Regions from separate parts of the Microbacterium luteolum genome, predicted to be linked through region 3. Evidence: predicted binding sites of a transcription regulator. Region 3 holds the regulator's gene; each other region holds the start of a gene.
The links. Region 3 encodes LexA, which represses DNA repair genes until DNA is damaged. Its sites were predicted from a motif close to TCGAACANNTGTTCGA; they were not measured.
Positions count from the first base shown of each region.

Region 1: the regulator LexA is predicted to act here: its motif matches at 1,464-1,479, upstream of ABD648_RS09920 (HNH endonuclease signature motif containing protein).
Region 2: the regulator LexA is predicted to act here: its motif matches at 1,277-1,292, upstream of ABD648_RS14995 (HNH endonuclease signature motif containing protein).

Region 1 covers NZ_BAAAUN010000001.1:2,067,383-2,073,323, forward strand. The annotation lists gene ABD648_RS09910 (siderophore-interacting protein) at 1-11, shown strand, start outside; gene ABD648_RS09915 (ECF transporter S component) at 8-625, shown strand; gene ABD648_RS09920 (HNH endonuclease signature motif containing protein) at 679-1,332, opposite strand; gene ABD648_RS09925 (hypothetical protein) at 1,670-1,981, opposite strand; gene ABD648_RS09930 (acyl-CoA dehydrogenase family protein) at 2,117-3,280, opposite strand; gene ABD648_RS09935 (M15 family metallopeptidase) at 3,432-4,364, opposite strand; gene ABD648_RS09940 (Rv2578c family radical SAM protein) at 4,501-5,619, shown strand; gene ABD648_RS09945 (YaeQ family protein) at 5,657-5,941, shown strand, end outside.
Region 2 covers NZ_BAAAUN010000001.1:3,089,735-3,095,675, reverse strand. The annotation lists gene ABD648_RS15005 (ATP-binding cassette domain-containing protein) at 1-651, shown strand, start outside; gene ABD648_RS15000 (hypothetical protein) at 719-1,168, opposite strand; gene ABD648_RS14995 (HNH endonuclease signature motif containing protein) at 1,303-2,739, shown strand; gene ABD648_RS14990 (glutamate-1-semialdehyde 2,1-aminomutase) at 2,800-4,134, opposite strand; gene hemB (porphobilinogen synthase) at 4,165-5,142, opposite strand; gene ABD648_RS14980 (uroporphyrinogen-III synthase) at 5,139-5,933, opposite strand; gene hemC (hydroxymethylbilane synthase) at 5,930-5,941, opposite strand, start outside.
Region 3 covers NZ_BAAAUN010000002.1:240,610-246,550, forward strand. The annotation lists gene ftsE (cell division ATP-binding protein FtsE) at 1-664, shown strand, start outside; gene ftsX (permease-like cell division protein FtsX) at 661-1,575, shown strand; gene smpB (SsrA-binding protein SmpB) at 1,633-2,109, shown strand; gene ABD648_RS19990 (alpha/beta hydrolase family protein) at 2,136-4,001, opposite strand; gene lexA (transcriptional repressor LexA) at 4,143-4,829, opposite strand; gene ABD648_RS20000 (LysM peptidoglycan-binding domain-containing protein) at 5,118-5,498, shown strand; gene ABD648_RS20005 (histidinol-phosphate transaminase) at 5,534-5,941, shown strand, end outside.

The sequences.
Region 1 (5,941 bases), on a different contig from region 3:
CCCTCGCATGAGCGGCACCGACGCGGGCGCGCCCCGGTCGCGCGGACGCTTCCGCTTCCCGACGGCGATCCTGTTGACGTGCGCGGCGCTCGGCGTCGCGGGCGGTCTGCTGCTGGCGCCGGCGAACTGGATCTCGACGATCCTCTTCCCCGGTCTGCCATTCGTCAGCGTCGCTCTGGCTGGGCTGTGGCTGCTGCCGTCGGTTATCGCCTTGCGGCTGCTGCGCCGGCCGCTGGTCGGATTGCTGGTCGGCCTGCTCGCCGGGCTCGTGATCGTGCCGTTCTCGGGCTACGGATTCGGCAGCGTCGCGACGAACCTGTGGTGGGCGGCGTTCACCGAGCTGCCGTTCCTCTTCGTGATCTGGCGGTACTGGGGAACGTGGCTGCACTACGTCGGCGCGGTGGTCGTCGGCGTCGTGTATCCGCTGCTGGCGTGGGCCTCGTTCAACCTCGAGACCATGCCCGTGGGTGTGCGCATCGCGTTCTTCGCCATCACGCTGGCGAGTTGCGTCGGGGCGACGGCTCTCGGCATCCTGATCGCGGATCGTCTGCGTCGAGCCGGGGTCGGCGGGCGGCTTCCGCAGCCTCGTTCCGCACGCACGCCGGCCGCGAAGCCGGAGGCCTGAGAGCTCGACGCGCGGAGATTCCGAGGTGCCGTTCTTACGGCCGGAGTCGTCGTTCATGCGGCGATGTCGAAGCGATGGCGGCCGCCGGTGCGAGGCGTGCGGGCGGGGTCGACGTGGGCGGGCGGGATGAACCACACTCTCGCGGCGACGCCGGTTCCGTCGATGCGGACTTCCCATCCGTTGTCATGGATCCGGTGGTGGCACGTCTCGCACAACAGCACTCCGTTGCTGAGATCGGTGGGGCCGTTGTCCCTCGTCCACCATCGGATGTGGTGCGCTTTCGTCATCCCCGGTGGCAGACCGCACATCGCACACCCGCCATCCCGCTCCACCAAGGCGAGGCGTTGCGCACGGGTGAAGAGGCGTTTCTCCCTCCCCCAGTCGAGGATCTCGCTGCGCCCGCCCATGACCCACGGGATCACCCCGGCAGCCAACGCCGCCCGCAGCACCTCATACCGGGCCGGCAACCTGGCCCCGAGTAGGTCCGTGCGGGGAGCGGTCGCCTCTCCCACTTTCACCAACCGGGACGCATCCCCCGACGACACGCCCGTGGTCGCGGCGATCAACTTCGCCGCCGACCGGAACCCGTGCTCTTTCGCCAGGCTCCCCGCACCCAGCTCGGCCCGCGACTCATAAGCAATCCGCGCGGCCACATCCGCGTGCACAGCATCCGCCGTCCGCTGCACCACCCCGATCGCCGTCTCCACCGCGATCAGCTGCTCCCGCGACAACCCCGTCGCGTCATCCGCACCCGCCCACCGCATCGAGACGGGTGACCGCCTCCAACAATCCAGTGAGCTTCGACATACCCCCAGTTTACCGCGCGTCCACCCGACTTTCGAAGCTTTGTTCGATTGCATGCTGGAATATCGCGCCAGTGCCGCAACCCCGAGTTCTAACGAATTGTCGCGAGCATCCGAGCATTCGCCGCATAGTCGAATGTGCTGGAGATGAGCTCCGCTGATTCACCAGCACTCGTAGACCGCCGCCCGATGGCCCGGATGCGCCGCCGCGACCGCGGCACCGCGGCACCGCGGCAGGCCCTTACACCAGGTCGAAGAGCCGACCGAGTCGAAACGGCGGCAGGGTTCGCATCTGGGAGATTGCGTGGAACCTCGCCTCGCCCTCGAGTCTGACCAGCGGACGCAATGGCCCCTTGATCAGCAACATGCAGAAGATCCCGTCGTACCAGGAAATCGCCTGGCCGAGGGAAGCCCGTTGCGCCCAGGAATGAACCATGAGCCACGCAAGGAATGCAATGGGAATCAGTACCCAAAGAGCCAACCCGCGCACGATCAGAAGAAAGAACCAGCCGAGACCTTGAAAGAACTTCGCCACGTCATCCCCGCCGATCATGCTTTTGCGCTTCACTCTAGATGCGCGGGATGCTGCGGCAGGAGCACCGAGGGCAGCGTCAGCACCCACGCACAGAAGCGCACGTCCGGGAACCATCCCCGAACGTGCGCTCCCGATGCAGATCAGATCGCAGCCCTACCGCTTCCCCGCGATCTGCCGTCCGACGATCTCGCGCATGATCTCGTTCGTGCCGCCATAGATGCGGTGCACGCGGGCGTCGAGGAAGGCACGGGCGATCGGATACTCGGTGATGTAGCCGTAGCCTCCGTGCAGCTGCACGCCGGTGTCGAGCACCTCCCACTCGCGTTCGGTCGCCCAGAACTTGACCTTCGCGGCCTCTTCGGCCGAGAGCTTGCCCTTCGAGTACGCGAGCAGTGCGCGGTCGATGTAGGCCCAGAGCGCGTCGACCGTGGTGGCCATGTCGGCGATCTTGAAACGGGTGTTCTGGAAGTCGATGATCCGCTCGCCGAAGGCCTCGCGGTCCTTCGTGTACGCGACGGTCCAGTCGAGCGCGGCCTGCGCGGCCGCAGCTCCGGCGACGCCGATCGACAGCCGCTCGAGGGGAAGGTTCATCATGAGCTGCACGAAGCCCTTGCCCTCGACGCCACCGATGAGGTTCTCCTCTGGCACGAACACGTCGCTGAACGACAGCTCGGCGGTGTCGTGACCCTGGAAGCCCATCTTGTGCAGCTTCTTGCCGTGGTCGAAGCCCTCCATGCCGTTCTCGATCAGCACGAGGCTGAACGCGTCGGGACGGTTGCCCTCGCCCGTCTTCACGAACGTGACGACGAGATCGGCGGTCGCGCCGGAGGAGATGAACGTCTTCGCACCGTTGACGATGTAGCCGCCGTCCACCTTCTTCGCGGTGGTCTTGATGCCACGGAGGTCGGATCCGGCACCGGGCTCGGTCATGGCGAGAGCGCCGACAACCTCACCGGTGGCCATGCGGGGCAGCCACTTCTCCTTCTGCTCCTGCGTGCCCATGTGCACGAGGTACGGCACGGCCAGGTCATCCTGGATGCCGAACGCGCCGGCGAGCGAACCCGCACCGGCCGCGATGACCTCTTCGTTCACGACGGCACGGAAGCGGTAATCCTGCAGCATCCCGGCGCCGCCGAACTCCTCGGGAACCGACAGGCCGATGATCCCGGCCTCGCCCGCGGCGAGCATCGTGGCCCGGTCGACCTCGCCGTCGGCGTTCCACTTCTCGATCGTCTCGTTGGTGACGTAGCGCTTGACGAAATCCTTGACGAGGTCGCGGAATGCCTCGTGATCCTCTTCGTAGATGTCGCGTTCCATGCGATCCTCCTGAACGTGTCGTGCCTCATTGCTCCGGCGATTCTATGTCCGGATGCCGACGCACAGCAGGTCATTGTGAGAATGCATCCCACAGAAGGTGACACTGGGTACCGCGCTTGTGGGATGCCGCAAACCCGGCAGTCCGGCCGGGTCAGTAGGCGTAGTCGGGCGCCGCGGGCAGCCCGAAGAACTCCTCGAGCGTGTGGAATCCGCCCGCGTGATAGGCGGCAGCGATGTCGACGCCGACATAGCGCAGGTGCCACGGCTCGGGCGAATATCCGGTCACCGGGGTGCCGACGCCCTCGTAGCGGACGATGAACCCGTACTCCCAAGCGTGCGCAGCGACCCAGTCGCTCTGCGCCGTGGCGCCGAAGTCGTCGAGCCCTCCGCAGCCCCCTCCGCACGCGACGACGTCGAGCGCGAGCCCCGTCTGATGCTCGCTGTGGCCGGGCCTGGCCGAACCGGCATCCGCTCCCTCCTGCCCCTCGGCGCGGACATGCGAATCGTACGTCGACACCTGCAGGCTGTAGGACCGGTAGCCGTTGTTCGCCCCGATGACCCCGACGCCGGACGCCGAGGCCGCATCGGCCATCTGGCCGACGGCGACCGCGACGTCCGAGCGCACGAGCCCGGAGAGCGTCGTCATCTGCAGGGGCACCGAATCCAGCGACGCAGGCTCGAACTCGATCGGATCCAGCGGGCGGGTCTTGTTGACGACCACCCAGAGCCGCGACGGATCGCTGAGCGAGATGCACGGCGCATTCCCCGCGACGACAGCAGCACGGAAGTTCTCGCCCCCGCCGAAGCCGGCGATCGTCGCCGCATCGTCGCCGCTCGCGAGAGACTCCAGCACCGAGGGCTCGGCGCACGGATCGGCCGCGATGGTCGCGCCCACCTTCACCGTCGGCACCTGCACCACCGCGACCGGCTCCGGCATCGACGCGGGCTCGACTGACGTGTCCATCGGTGCGGACGCGATGGAGAACAGCATCCCGATCGCGGTCACGGCGACACCGATGGGCAGTGCGGGACCGCGGATCGGGGAGCGCGGAGCCGCGTGCTGGGCGTGCGGCGAGGAAAGCATCGCTCCCATTCTCCCCCGATACGGCCATCACGCGAGTACGGGTTGCGACATACCGCTACTTCAAGCCATCTGTGGATGATGGCACATTACTTCGAATCTCGCTTGCGTTAACTTCGTTCACATGTTCGAATGAAGCATGCGCTGGCAGGGACAGAAGCTCGGAGAGACGGATGCCGCGGCACTCCCCGGTCTCGAAGACCGGTCGAGCGTGCTGCGGTCGGTGACGACCCCCGAGTTCGCCGGCATGACGTTCCACGAGGTGCTCTCGAAGTCCGCGTTGAACCATGTTCCGGGCGCTTCGCGCATGCCGTTCGCCTGGACGATCAACCCGTACCGTGGATGCAGTCATGCCTGCGTCTACTGCTTCGCCCGCGGAACACACGAGTATCTCGACCTCGATGGGGGCGCCGACTTCGACTCGCAGATCGTCGTCAAGGTGAACGTCGTCGAGGTGCTCGAGAAAGAGCTGCGCAAGGGCAGCTGGCAACACGAGACCGTCGCACTCGGGACCAACACCGACCCGTACCAGCGGGCCGAGGGGCGCTACAAGCTGATGCCCGGGATCATCGAGACGCTCGCGGCGTCCGGCACGCCGATGTCGATCCTCACCAAGGGCACGCTGATCCGGCGGGACATCCCGCTGCTCGTGAAGGCTGCCGAGCGCGTGCCCATCGACGTGCAGATGTCGATCGCCATGTACGACGACGACCTGCAGAAGGCGATCGAACCGGGAGCCCCGACGACCCAGGCTCGGCTCGACACCGTGCGGGCGCTGGCGGATGCCGGATTCCGGGTCACCGTGTTCCTGATGCCGATCATGCCGCACATGACCGACTCGGTCGTCGCCATCGACGACGCGCTGGCCCGCATCAAGACCGCCGGAGCCCGTAGCGTGATCTACGGAGCCCTGCACCTCCGCGCTGGGGTGAAGCCGTGGTTCTTCCAGTGGCTCGGCGAGGCGCGCCCCGACCTCGTCTCGTCGTACCGCGGGCTATATCCCGGCGTCTCCGCCGAGGCGCCGAAGGGCTACCGGCAATGGCTAGCCAAACGCGCGCGGCCGCTGATCCGCATGCATGGCCTCGACGGCCGGCACGAAGACGACTATCCGCAGCGCGGAATCCGTCCGGGGCAAGGGCACGTCGAGTCGATCTGGCGTCAGGGTGGCGATCAGAGCGCCGGCTCCTCGAGCACAGCCGTCACATTCCGGACGACGAGGTCGGGCGCGGCATCCCCCGCGCAGCCGATGCTGTTCTGACCGGTCGCGCCGCCGCCGCCGCGTAGGCTCGGTGGTTATGGCTACCGGCTCCACGATGCACACGTTCGACGTCCAACTGGCCGACACCGATCGGGGCGTCTACGAGGACTACACGTTGCGCGTCGCGCGGCATCCGTCCGAGACCGACGCCTACATGGTCACCCGCGTCCTGGCCCACGGCCTCGAGCATGCGGAGGGGATCGCCTTCGGCGACGGCATCTCGTCGACCGAGGAGCCCGCGGTGATCGTGCGCGACATGACCGGGGCGATCATGGCGTGGATCGAGATCGGTGCCCCCGACGCCGAGCGTCTGCACTACGGC
Region 2 (5,941 bases), on a different contig from region 3:
TCCGACGACGCCGCGCAGGCCGACACGGACCAGCCGACCGACGACGCTCACGCCGGCGTCGAGTTCTTCACAGAGCTCGGCGGCACTGATGAGACGACCGACAGCACTTCCGACGCGACGGACGCGGAGAACGAGGCCGCGTCGGACGACGAGAACGCCGACCCGGCGCACGACGCAGAGCCGGGCACCGACGCCGCCACCGAGAACGAGAACACCGAGGCGGAGAACACCGAGGCGGAGCACTCGGAGCCTGAGCACGACGAGGCGCAGTCCGGCACGGCCGACGCCGAGGGTTCCGTCGCTGACGGCGACGAGGACCCCCGGTCGGCCGCCGTCAGCTCCATGCTCGCGGCCGCCGCTCGTGCGTACTACGAGGACGAGCCGAAGGACTACCCGCAGGACGAGTCCTCCGACGAGGGAACGCACTGGACGGTCGCGTCCACCGGAGTGATCGACAGCGTCCCGGTCGCGGGCGAGACCGCCCCCGAGGGCGAATCCGAGGCCGCCGAGGGCGAAGCCGAGGCTGCTGAGCAGGACGAGAACCACGACGAGCACGCGGAGAACCACGACGAGCACGCGGAGAACCCCGACGAGCACGCGGAGCACCACGAGAACCACGAGCACCACGGCGACGAGCATCACCACGGCTGAGTCGTCCGCTGACGAGAAAGCCCTCCGCGCCGAAAGGTGCGGAGGGCTTTCTCGATGATCGGGTGGATCAGGCGGGACGCGGACGGATGACCGGCCGGCGGCTCCCCTTCGAGACGGGGGTCGGCGCGGTCGCGACGATCTCCTCGACGTCCGCGGGCTCGGTGGAGACGTCGAGACGGAGCGCCTGCGTGAGTGCGAGGCCGTGACGTGTGCTCAGGATCAGCCGGCGGTACTGCTCGTCACCCTCGAGGTCGATCACGACACCGGGTCGGCGGCGACGGATGAGCACGAAGTCGAGGCTTCCCGCCGCCTTCCAACTGCCGGCCGCGAGCACGCCAGGGATGTGGGTTCCGGGGTTCGGCACCCCGCGCAGCCAGGTCCAGGCATCTTCCGTCAGCTGCACCTTGGTGATGGTCTCACGCACGACCTGCAGGTTGCTGCGGTGGAAGGTGGCGGCACGCTCGATCGGCGAGAGCACGACCTCCAGTTGCGTCTGGTCCAGCAGCAACGTCACCATGAACCCAGTCTGCCAGCGCGGCCCTCCCAGTTGTCTGGAAGTTGCTCACAGGAACGCAACGATCCATTGTGGGATCGGACCAGTTGACCGAAATGACCTCTTGCACATTCGAACATATGTTCTATACTAGAGGCATGAACTCCTCTCCGGCAAGCGACGTCGAGCAGCGTCAGCGGCTGCTCGACGCCTGGGTGGAGAAGCGACGACAGATCGCCGCGAGCGAGGCCGAGGCGGCAGCGCTTCTCGCCGAACGGATGCGCCTCCTCGACGACGACGTGAACGACCATCCGCATCATCGCGACGCGATCCATCGGTCGATGATCGCGGAGTACTCCGCCGCGGGGCGCCTGGCCCGGGGCAGCGTCGAGTACGCGTTCGCCGACGCCTGCCTGCTCGAGTCCGAGCATCCGGCGGTGCAGAAATCGTTCCGGCGCGGAGACATCGCGGCAGCCCACGTTCGCGAGATCGTCCGTGCGGGAATGATCGTGCGACTGGCCGTGCGAGAGGGTCGGGTGGATGCCGAGACGCTCGGCCTCTACGACGCCGCGGCCCTCGAGGTCGCCGAGCACGACTCTCCCGGACGCACGCGGGCGATGGTGCGGCAGATCGCTGCATCGCTGGCCGGAGAGACCCTGGTCGAGCGTCACCGGCGAGCGCAGGGCGAGCGCACGGTCACCGTCCGCTCGATCGACGACGGCCTCGCGCTCCTCCAGGTGGTTCTCCCCGAGCATCTCGCGGCAGCGATCCTCGATCGGCTGACGCGACTCGCTCGGCAGGTGATCGCCACCCGCGACGATCAGGATCCCGTCCTCTCCTCTGACACGCTCGACTCCGGAGAAGACGCCGTGTTCCTGCGCGATCTCGCCGCCGACGATCCGCACCGGGACGATCCCGTGCTCGACGACCACCACATCGACCACGACCCGCACGCCATCTTCGGTGGCGACACGTTCACAACCGACCCGTGCATCGAACATGTGCCCGCCGACGACCGCACGCTGGACCAGGTGCGCGCCGACCTGCTCACGGATCTGCTGCTCGCGAGCGACCCCTCCTCCGCGACCGGAACCGGTCTCGACGGCATCCAGGCGCAGATCCAGGTCACCATCGGGGCCGCAACCCTCGCCGGGGCCGACGAACGGCCGGCGGAGTTCGACGGATTCGGTCCGCTGCACCCCGACATCGCCCGAGACCTCGCGGCACGCGCGGGTGGATGGTCCCGCCTGTTCCTCAACCACACCGGCGTGGTGACGGCGACCGACGCGTACTCGCCGACCGAGGCGATGCGTCGACATCTGCGGGCGCGAGACCAGCACTGCCGGTTCCCCGGCTGTCGTATGCCGGCGCAGCGCTGCCAGATCGATCACAATCACGACCACGCCAGAGGCGGGCCGACGTCGAACGACAACCTCTCCCACTTGTGCCTGGGGCACCACACGCTCAAGCATCCCGACATCGACGATCGCTATCGGTGGGCCGCGCGACAGCTTCCCGGCGGAGACATCGAGTGGACGAGTCCGCTCGGGCGCAGATACAGCGATATGGCACCGCGACGCGTCATGTTCGTCTGAGCGGCGAATCCCCGACCAGCTCCTATCGGCCAGCTCCTGTCGGCTTGCTGGCGACCCCGACTAGGCCCGAGCGGATGCGGATGCGGATGCCGCGGCGGCAGCCGCAGCCGGCAGTGCGGCCTCGATGAATCCGAGCTCCTCGTCGCTGTGCGCGGCCGTGAGGAACCAGGCCTCGAAGACGCTCGGCGGCAGTGCCACGCCCTGCTCGCGCATGGAGTGGAAGAACGGCGCATACCGGAACGACTCCTGAGCCTGCGCCTCGGCGTAGTCGCGCGGCGCGGTGGCGCGGAAAGACGCGTTGAACAGGTTTCCAACCGTGGCGACGGCGTGGGTGACTCCGGCATCCGAGAGGGCGGCGTCGAGAGCCGCCACCAGACGAGCGGATGCCGCGTCCACCGTCGCGTACACCTCCGGCGTCGCGAGGCGCAGCGTGGCCAGGCCCGCCGCGACCGACAGCGGATTGCCCGAGAGCGTGCCCGCCTGGTAGACCGGCCCGAGAGGGGCGAGAAGATCCATGACCTCGGCGCGGCCACCGAGCGCGGCCAGCGGCATCCCTCCGCCGACGACCTTGCCGAACGTGATGATGTCCGGCAGGTACTCCTCGCCTGCCGCGGCCTGCAGGCCCCAGTATCCCGCCGAGTGCACGCGGAATCCGGTGAGCACCTCGTCGAGGATCATCAGCGCCCCGTGAGCGTGCGCGGTCTCGGCGATGAGGCGGTTGAACCCGGGGAGCGGGGCGACGACACCCATGTTCGCCGCGGCGGCCTCGACGATGACGGCCGCGATGCGCGGGCCGTGCTCGGCGAACACGGCCGCCAGTGCCTCCGGATCGTTGTATCCGATCACCAGCGTCTGGGCGGCGATCGGAGCCGGAACGCCGGCCGAACCGGGGAGCGCGAGCGTCGCGACGCCCGAGCCCGCCTCGGCGAGCAGGCCGTCGGAGTGCCCGTGGTAGTTGCCGGCGAACTTCACGAGCAGATCGCGACCCGTGGCACCACGGGCCAACCGGATCGCCGTCATGGTCGCTTCGGTGCCCGTCGACACCAGACGCACGCGCTCGACCGGGCGGACGTCGCCGAAGCGCACCCGGTCGGCGATCAGCGCGGCCAGCTCGACCTCACCCTCGGTCGGAGCGCCGAACGACAACCCGCGGGTGGCGGCCTCTTGCACGGCGGCGACGACCTCCGGGTGCGCGTGCCCGAGCAGCGCCGGACCCCACGAGGCGACGAGGTCGACATACGCGCGACCCGCGGCATCCGTGACCCGTGCACCCGAGGCCGACGCGAGGAAGCGCGGCGTGCCGCCGACCGAGCCGTACGCGCGCACCGGCGAGTTGACCCCGCCGGGGATCACCGCGCGGGCAGCGGAGAACAGGTCGTCATTGCGGTCGGTCATCAGGGCCCTTCGAGAGAATGCGCCGGATGCTCAGGCGCGCAGCCAGCGGGCGGCTTCCGTCGCCCAGTAGGTCAGAACAGTGTCGGCACCCGCACGGCGGATGGAGAGCAGGGACTCCAGCACGGCAGCACGACGGTCGATCCAGCCGTTCGCGGATGCGGCCTCGATCATGGCGTACTCGCCGGACACCTGGTATGCCCACACCGGAATATTGACGGTGTCGCGCACCTCGCGCAGCACGTCGAGGAAGGCCATCGCGGGCTTGACCATGACGATGTCCGCACCCTCGGCCTCGTCGACGACGGCCTCGCGCACGCCCTCGCGACGGTTGCCGGGATCCAGCTGGTACGTGCGGCGGTCGCCCTTCAGCTGCGAGTCCACCGCCTCGCGGAACGGTCCGTAGAACGCGCTCGCGTACTTCGCCGCGTAGGCCAGCAGCAGCGTGTCGGTGAAACCCTCGGCGTCCAGCGCCGCGCGGATCACGGCGACCTGGCCGTCCATCATGCCGGAGAGACCGAGCAGCTGCGACCCCGCCCTCGCCTGCGCGAGCGCCATCGACGCGTAGCGCTCGAGCGTCGCGTCGTTGTCGACCGCGCCCTCGGCGTCCAGGACACCGCAGTGCCCGTGATCGGTGAACTCGTCGAGACACAGATCCGTCTGCACGACGAGGGCGTCGCCGACCTCGGCAGCCAGAGCCTCCGTCGCGACGTTCAGGATGCCCTGCGGGTCGTCGGCTCCGGATCCGCGGGCATCTCGCACGGCGGGGACACCGAACAGCATCACGCCCCCGACACCCGTCTCCGCGGCTTCGACAGCAGCGGCACGGAGAGAGTCGATCGAATGCTGGGCCACACCCGGCATCGATCCGATCGCCACGGGCTCCGTGAGACCCTCGCGCACGAACAGGGGCAGCACGAGCTGCCGCGGCTCCAGCGACGTCTCGCGGACCAGATCGCGGACGGCGCGCGACTGGCGCAGCCGCCTCAGGCGGACCTCGGGGAAGCTCACGGCGCGAACTCGTCAGCCGCGTGCGGAAGAGTGAAGTGCGACACCGCATCGATGAGCGCGTCGACGGTTTGTCGGTCGGCGACGACCGACACCGGCAGGCCCGCCTTGAGGGCGTCGCGCGCCGTGCGCGGGCCGATCGCGGCGAGCAGCGTCTCGTCGGGGATCTCCGGGAACTGCTCGCGCACCTGCTCGGCGACCGAGCCGCTCGTCACGAGGATCGCGTTGATCCTGCCGTTCTCGACATCCCGGCGGATCCGCTCCGTGACCGGGACGCCGACCGTGCGGTACGCGACGACGCTCGAGACATCGTGCCCCGCGTTCGACAGCTGCACGCTGAGCACGGGCTTCGCGATCTCGCTGCGCAGCGCGAGGATGCGGCGAGGCTCCGTCTCCAGGGCGATCAGCTGCTCGGCCATCCCCTCGGCGGAGTTGTCCTGCGTCGGCACCAGCGCGACCTCGTACCCGACAGCCTGCAGGGCCGCCGCGGTGGTCTCGCCGACCGCCGCGATCCGCGTCGTCGGAGGAACGACCGCGCGATGCGCGAACAGCACGTCGACGGTCGTGGCGCTCGTGACCGTCAGCCAGTCGAACGCACCGGCCGCGAGCTGCTCCAGTGCGACGTCGAGCCCCGCCTGGTCGTTGGTCGGGGCGAAGTTGATGAGGGGTGCGACGACCGGCACCGCACCCTGGGCGCGCAGGCTCGCGGCGACGCCGTCGCCCCACGGCCCGCCACGGGGCACGAGGATGCGCCAGCCGTACAGCGGTAGGTCCTGCTTGGTATCGGATGTCATGAAGATTG
Region 3 (5,941 bases):
GCGCGTCGCGATCGCCCGTGCTCTCGTCAACCGGCCGCAGGTGCTGCTCGCCGATGAGCCCACCGGAAACCTCGACCCGGGGACCTCGGTCGACATCATGCAGCTGCTCGCCCGCATCAACGCCGGCGGCACCACCGTGCTGATGGCCACGCACGAGGCCGGCTTCGTCGACGCGATGCAGCGTCGCGTGATCGAGCTCAGCGACGGCGAGATGGTGCGCGACGAGGTGCACGGCGGTTACGGCGACACCTCGAACATCCCGCGGCTCGTGCCGGAGGAGGTGCGCGGCGCCGCGGCGGCCGCCGCTCTGACGGCCGTGCAGGAGGTGCAGCGGCAGACCGCCGACCTCTCCGTGGTCCGCGCCGCTCTCGCCGAGGAGCTCGACGCGCAGCGCAAGGCCGCGGCATCCGCTCCGGCCCCCGTCGCGCAGACCGCACCCGCCTTCACCCGGCCGACGGAACCCGGAGCGCAGAAGGCGGATGCCGTGGCCCCCGTCCCCTCGGACGAGGCGCGACGCGCACCGGTCGAGGAGCAGACGCCGGCCCCCGTCGGTCCGCGCACGCACCCGATCGTCCTCCCGCAGGTCGACGTCGCAGAGCTCGGCGTCGCCGATCGCCTCGGCCTGTCCGACGACGATGCCGAGGAAGTGGGCCCGACCTCATGAGAATCGGTCTGATCCTCACCGAGGCCCTGGGCGGCCTGCGGCGCAACATCTCCATGGTGATCTCCGTCGTGCTCGTCACGTTCGTGTCGCTGACCTTCGTCGGCGCGGCGATCCTGATGCAGTCGCAGATCGGCGTCATGCGCGGCTACTGGGCGGAGCGCGCCCAGGTCGCGGTGTACATGTGCTCGGCGGTCTCCGAAGCGGACACGTGCATCGACGGCACGGCCAGCGAAGAGCAGGTCGAGGCCGTCCGCGCGCAGCTGGAAGGCGAGGCCCTCGCTCCGCTGATCAGCTCGATGACCTTCGACACCAGGGAAGAGACGTACCAGAAGCTCGTCGACCAGCTCGGCGCTGATCAGGCGAGCGTGCTGACGCCCGACCAGGCGTTCGAGGTGTTCTTCGTCACGATGAAGGACCCCGGCCAGTCGCAGGTGCTCGCCGAAGCCTTCAGCGGCCAGGCGGGAGTCGAGCAGGTGCAGGACCAGCTCCAGTACCTCGAACCGCTCTTCTCCGCGCTGACCGTCGCGACCTACATCGCGGTCGGCATCGCTGTGCTGATGCTCATCGCGGCGACGCTGCTGATCGGCACGACGATCCGATTGTCGGCGTATGCGCGGCGGAAGGAGATCGGCATCATGCGCCTCGTCGGCGCCTCGAACCGCTTCATCCAGACGCCGTTCGTGCTTGAGGGCGTGTTCGCCGCCTTCCTCGGTTCCGCACTCGCCAGTGCGGCGGTGGTGGCCGGCGTGCACTTCGGCGTGAACGGGTATCTGCGCGGGCGCGTGCCCTTCATCACGACGTGGATCACGATGGGGGACGCCGCGCTGGTGGTGCCCGTCCTGATCGGCATCGGCGTGATCCTCGCCGCGCTCTCGGCCGGCTTCGCGATCCGTCGCTGGCTGCGCACCTGACGCCTCCTGCACCTGATGTAGGCTGGTGGGCTGGCCACAACAGAGAGCAGGAGCATCATGCCCAGGGAACGCGGGGAGAAGGTCGTCGCGACCAATCGTCGCGCACGTCACGACTACAACATCGAGAAGTCGTACGAGGCGGGAATGGTGCTCACCGGCACCGAGGTCAAGTCGCTGCGCCAGGGGCGCGCCAACCTCAGTGACGGCTACGCGTTCGTGAAGGGCAACGAGGTGTTCCTCGACTCCGTGCACATCCCGGAGTACTCGCAGGGGCACTGGACCAACCACTCCGCGAAGCGCATCCGCAAGCTGCTGCTGCATCGCGCGGAGATCGAGAAGATCGCCCACGCCGTCTCGGCCGGCGGCTACACGCTGATCCCGCTGAAGCTCTACTTCTCCGACGGTCGCGCCAAGGTCGAGATCGCTCTCGCCAAGGGCAAGCGCGAGTTCGACAAGCGGCAGACCCTGCGCGAGCGTCAGGACACGCGCGAGGCCGACCGGGCCATGCGTCTGCGCAACCGCGTCGGCGAGTAGTCGAGCGCCTCAGACGGCCCCGCGCTTCAGAGGCTCGGGGTGAAGGCGAACACCCGCCCAAGGAACGCCAGTTCGCGTTCCAGCGCGTTCACGATGGTCGTCCCGCTGCGGAACCCGTGCCCTTCGCCGGGATAGACGACGTATTCGTGATCGATGCCGTTGGCGGCGAGTGCGTCGCGGATCGCCTCCGACTGCGCGGGCGGCACCACGCGGTCGTCTCCGCCCTGCATCAGCATCACGGGAACGTCGATGCGTTCCGCGTGCGTGAGGGGTGAACGCTCGATGTAGAGAGCTTCGGCCTCCGGAAGCGGGCCGACGAGTCCGGTGATGTAGTGCTCCTCGAAGCCGTGCGAGTGCTCCGCGAGCATCCGGAGGTCCGCGACGCCGTAGCGGCTGATCCCGGCGGCGAACGTGCCTCCGCGCACCAGCGCCGAGAGGACGGTCCAGCCCCCTGCCGAGCTTCCGCGGATCGCGATGCGCGAGGGATCGGCGAGACCCGCGTCCGCGAGGCCCCGCGCGGCGGCGATCACGTCGTCGACGTCGACGACGCCCCACTGCCCGTGCAGGCGGTCGCGGTAGGCGCGACCGTAGCCGGTGGAGCCTCCGTAGTTGACGTCGAGCACGCCGATGCCGCGGCTCGTGTAGAAGGCGATCGCGGCGGACGCGGCGCCGGTGACGTGCGCCGTCGGACCCCCGTGCACGAAGACCACGTACGGAGGCAGCTCTCCCGCCGGCGCCGCGGCCTCGGGGTTGGCCGGCGCGTATGCGAACGCGTGCACCGGGCCATGGGCTCCCTCCACGAGGATCGGTGCGGCCGGCGGCATCCAGGCCGTGTCGACCGGTTCTCCGCCCGTCACGGCGACCGTCTCGCCGGAGTCCAGGTCGACGCACCAGACGCCGGGCGTCGTCGTCGAGCTGTTGCCGGAGAGCAGCACGCGCGAGCCGGACACGTCGTCGACGCTCACATGGCCGTCGCAGGGGACATCGAGTGTGCGGGTGGTGCCGTCAGCGGCGATCTCGACGACCTCATCGCGGCCGTTCGTACGCACGGCGACGATGCGGCCGTCGTCGAGGGGCTGGTACCAGCGGTTGCCGAGCACCCAGAGGCCGTAGCCGGTGTCGGCGTCGCTCGAAGTGATCGCCTCCGGAGTGTTCACACGCGCCAGCGGGTCCAGGGACAGACGCTGCAACTGCCAGCGGCCGGTCGGGTCGTCGGCGTAGAGCAGCTCGGTGTCGCTGAGCCATTCGGGCTGGAGGGCGGCGGTGGTCGAGACCGATGCGAACGACTGGTTCTCGATCGTCGTGACCGACAGGAGTGCACTCTCCCACGGCATCCGCACCCCGCTCCACTCGACCCACGCGATCCGTGCCCCATCGGGGGAGAGAGCGGGATGCACGAAGAACGCACTGCCCTGCACCAGGACGCCGATCGCCGTCGGATCGTCCGCCGCAGACCCGTCCGTCGGGATCTCCACGATCCCGCGGATCTGCGGATCTCCCCGAAGGTCCTCCCGCACGGCGAGAAGGCGCCCCTGCTGCAGGCTGAGCCCACCGTGCGATGGCCCCGCGGCGGTGAGCGGCATCGGCGCTGCACCGGGCACGAGCCGGTACACGCGCTGGTCGCCCGCGTCGACGAAGTACAGCGTGCCATCGGCATCCGCCGTCCAGGCACCGCCCCCGTACTCGTGCACGCGCGACCGCGCACTCCACGGCGCGGGGAGGATCACCGCGCCGCTCGAGCTGCGGACGGTCACGCGCCCTCCCTCGGCAGGGACCGACTCGCCCCACCAGATCTCCGAGCCGACGAACCGTGCGCCGTCGATGCGAGGAGCGGATGCCGCGACGGATGCGGCGGAGAAGGGGGAAGGCCAGGAACCGTACGGTGACGACATGTTTCGAGCCTAGGCGGCATGCGCTGCGGCGCGTGAGCTGTGCATGTCCGGGCACGCTGTGAAAGCGAAAGCCGCCCTTCTGAACGTCCAGGAGGGCGGCTTTCGTGGTCGTGATCGACGGATGCCGGTCGGCCATGCCGGTCAGACCGCGCGGAGCACCGCCACGACCTTGCCGAGCACGGTGGCCTCGTCGCCGAGGATGGGCTCGAACGCGGAGTTGCGGGGGAGCAGCCAGGTGTGCCCGTCGCGGCGGCGGAAGGTCTTCACCGTCGCCTCGTCGTCGAGCATGGCGGCGACGATCTCGCCGTTCTCCGCGCTGTTCTGCGCGCGGATGACGACCCAGTCGCCGTCGCAGATCGCCGCATCGATCATCGACTCGCCGGAGACCTTGAGCATGAAGAGGTCGCCCTTGCCCACGAGCTGGCGGGGGAGAGGGAAGATCTCCTCGACCTGCTGCTCCGCGGTGATGGGTACGCCCGCCGCGATCCGGCCGACGAGGGGGACGAGTGCGGCGTCACCGACGGGCGTGGCCACGTCTGCCGGGTTCTCGCCGCTCGTGCCGGGAAGGTCGATCAGCACCTCCATCGCGCGGGTCTTGCCGGGGTCGCGGCGCAGGTAGCCGCTCAGCTCGAGCTGACCGAGCTGGTGGGTCACGCTCGAGAGCGACTTGAGCCCGACCGCGTCGCCGATCTCGCGCATGCTCGGCGGGTAGCCGTGGTGGGCGATGGAGGTCTGGATGACCTCGAGGATCGCCATCTGCTTCGGGCTGAGGCTCTTCCGACGGCGCGTCCGAGGAGCCTCCTGCTCCGGGGCTGAGTTCTCGCTCATGATGCTCCTTCAGTACGCGATCCGACGTTCCTCTTCGAATGTCGGAGGCCCGTGGTGGGGTGTTCTTATCGAAACCGTATCCGAGTATCGGGCTGATCTGGAAGATCTGTTCGAGCGTGTCGGAAGATTCGGGGATCCGATTTCGAAGAACAGTTGACAGATGTTCGAACTCGAAGATATCTTCGGAACGTAGCTTCGCATTCACGGCTCCCGGCCGAGACGCGAATGCGAACGCTACGCCAACTTCACCGCCGGCCCAGCCGACGGGGACAGGGTAAGGAGCCCGACATGAGCAGCATCAGCATCAGCACCGCAGCGGTCATCCCGGCACGTCCGGCGACGCGGTCGCGGTTGCGACTGACCGCTCGTGGCCGTGGCGTCCTGCTGGCCGTCGCCGCGGTTCCGCTCGCGATCGGCATCGCGGTCGCAGCGATCAGTGGTGGTAGCGCCATCGCCGCGAGCGACGACACCGCAGGCAGCTTCGGCACGGCCGACTTCCAGACGGTGACGGTCCTCCCGGGCGATACGCTCTGGTCGATCGCGAACACGGTCGCCCCGACCGCCGACCCGCGCGATGTGATCGGCGAGATCAGCCGGCTCAACATGCTGCGCGGTGGAGCACTGCAGATCGGCCAGGAGCTCGCGATCCCGGCGCAGTACGCGGACTGACGTCACGCGGTGGGCACGCGGCCTAGCATGGAAGGGTGACTTCCTCACTCGACGCCCTCCCGCTCCGTGATGATCTGCGCGGGCTCACCCCGTACGGTGCGCCGCAGGCACCACTCCCGATCGCGCTGAACGTCAACGAGAATACGCATCCGGTTCCCGACGCCGTCGCGAGCGACATCCTCGACGACATCGCCGTCGCGCTCCGCGATGTGAACCGGTATCCGGATCGCGAGTTCACGACACTGCGAGAGGGATTCGCGGATTACCTCGGCCACGGTCTCACCCCGGATCAGATCTGGGCGGGCAACGGCTCCAACGAGGTTCTCCAGCACATCCTCCAGGCCTTCGGCGGCCCCGGACGCACGGCGTTCAGCTTCGCCCCGACGTACTCCATGTACCCGCTCATCTCACAGGGCACGGGTGCGCGCTGGATCGCCGGCACG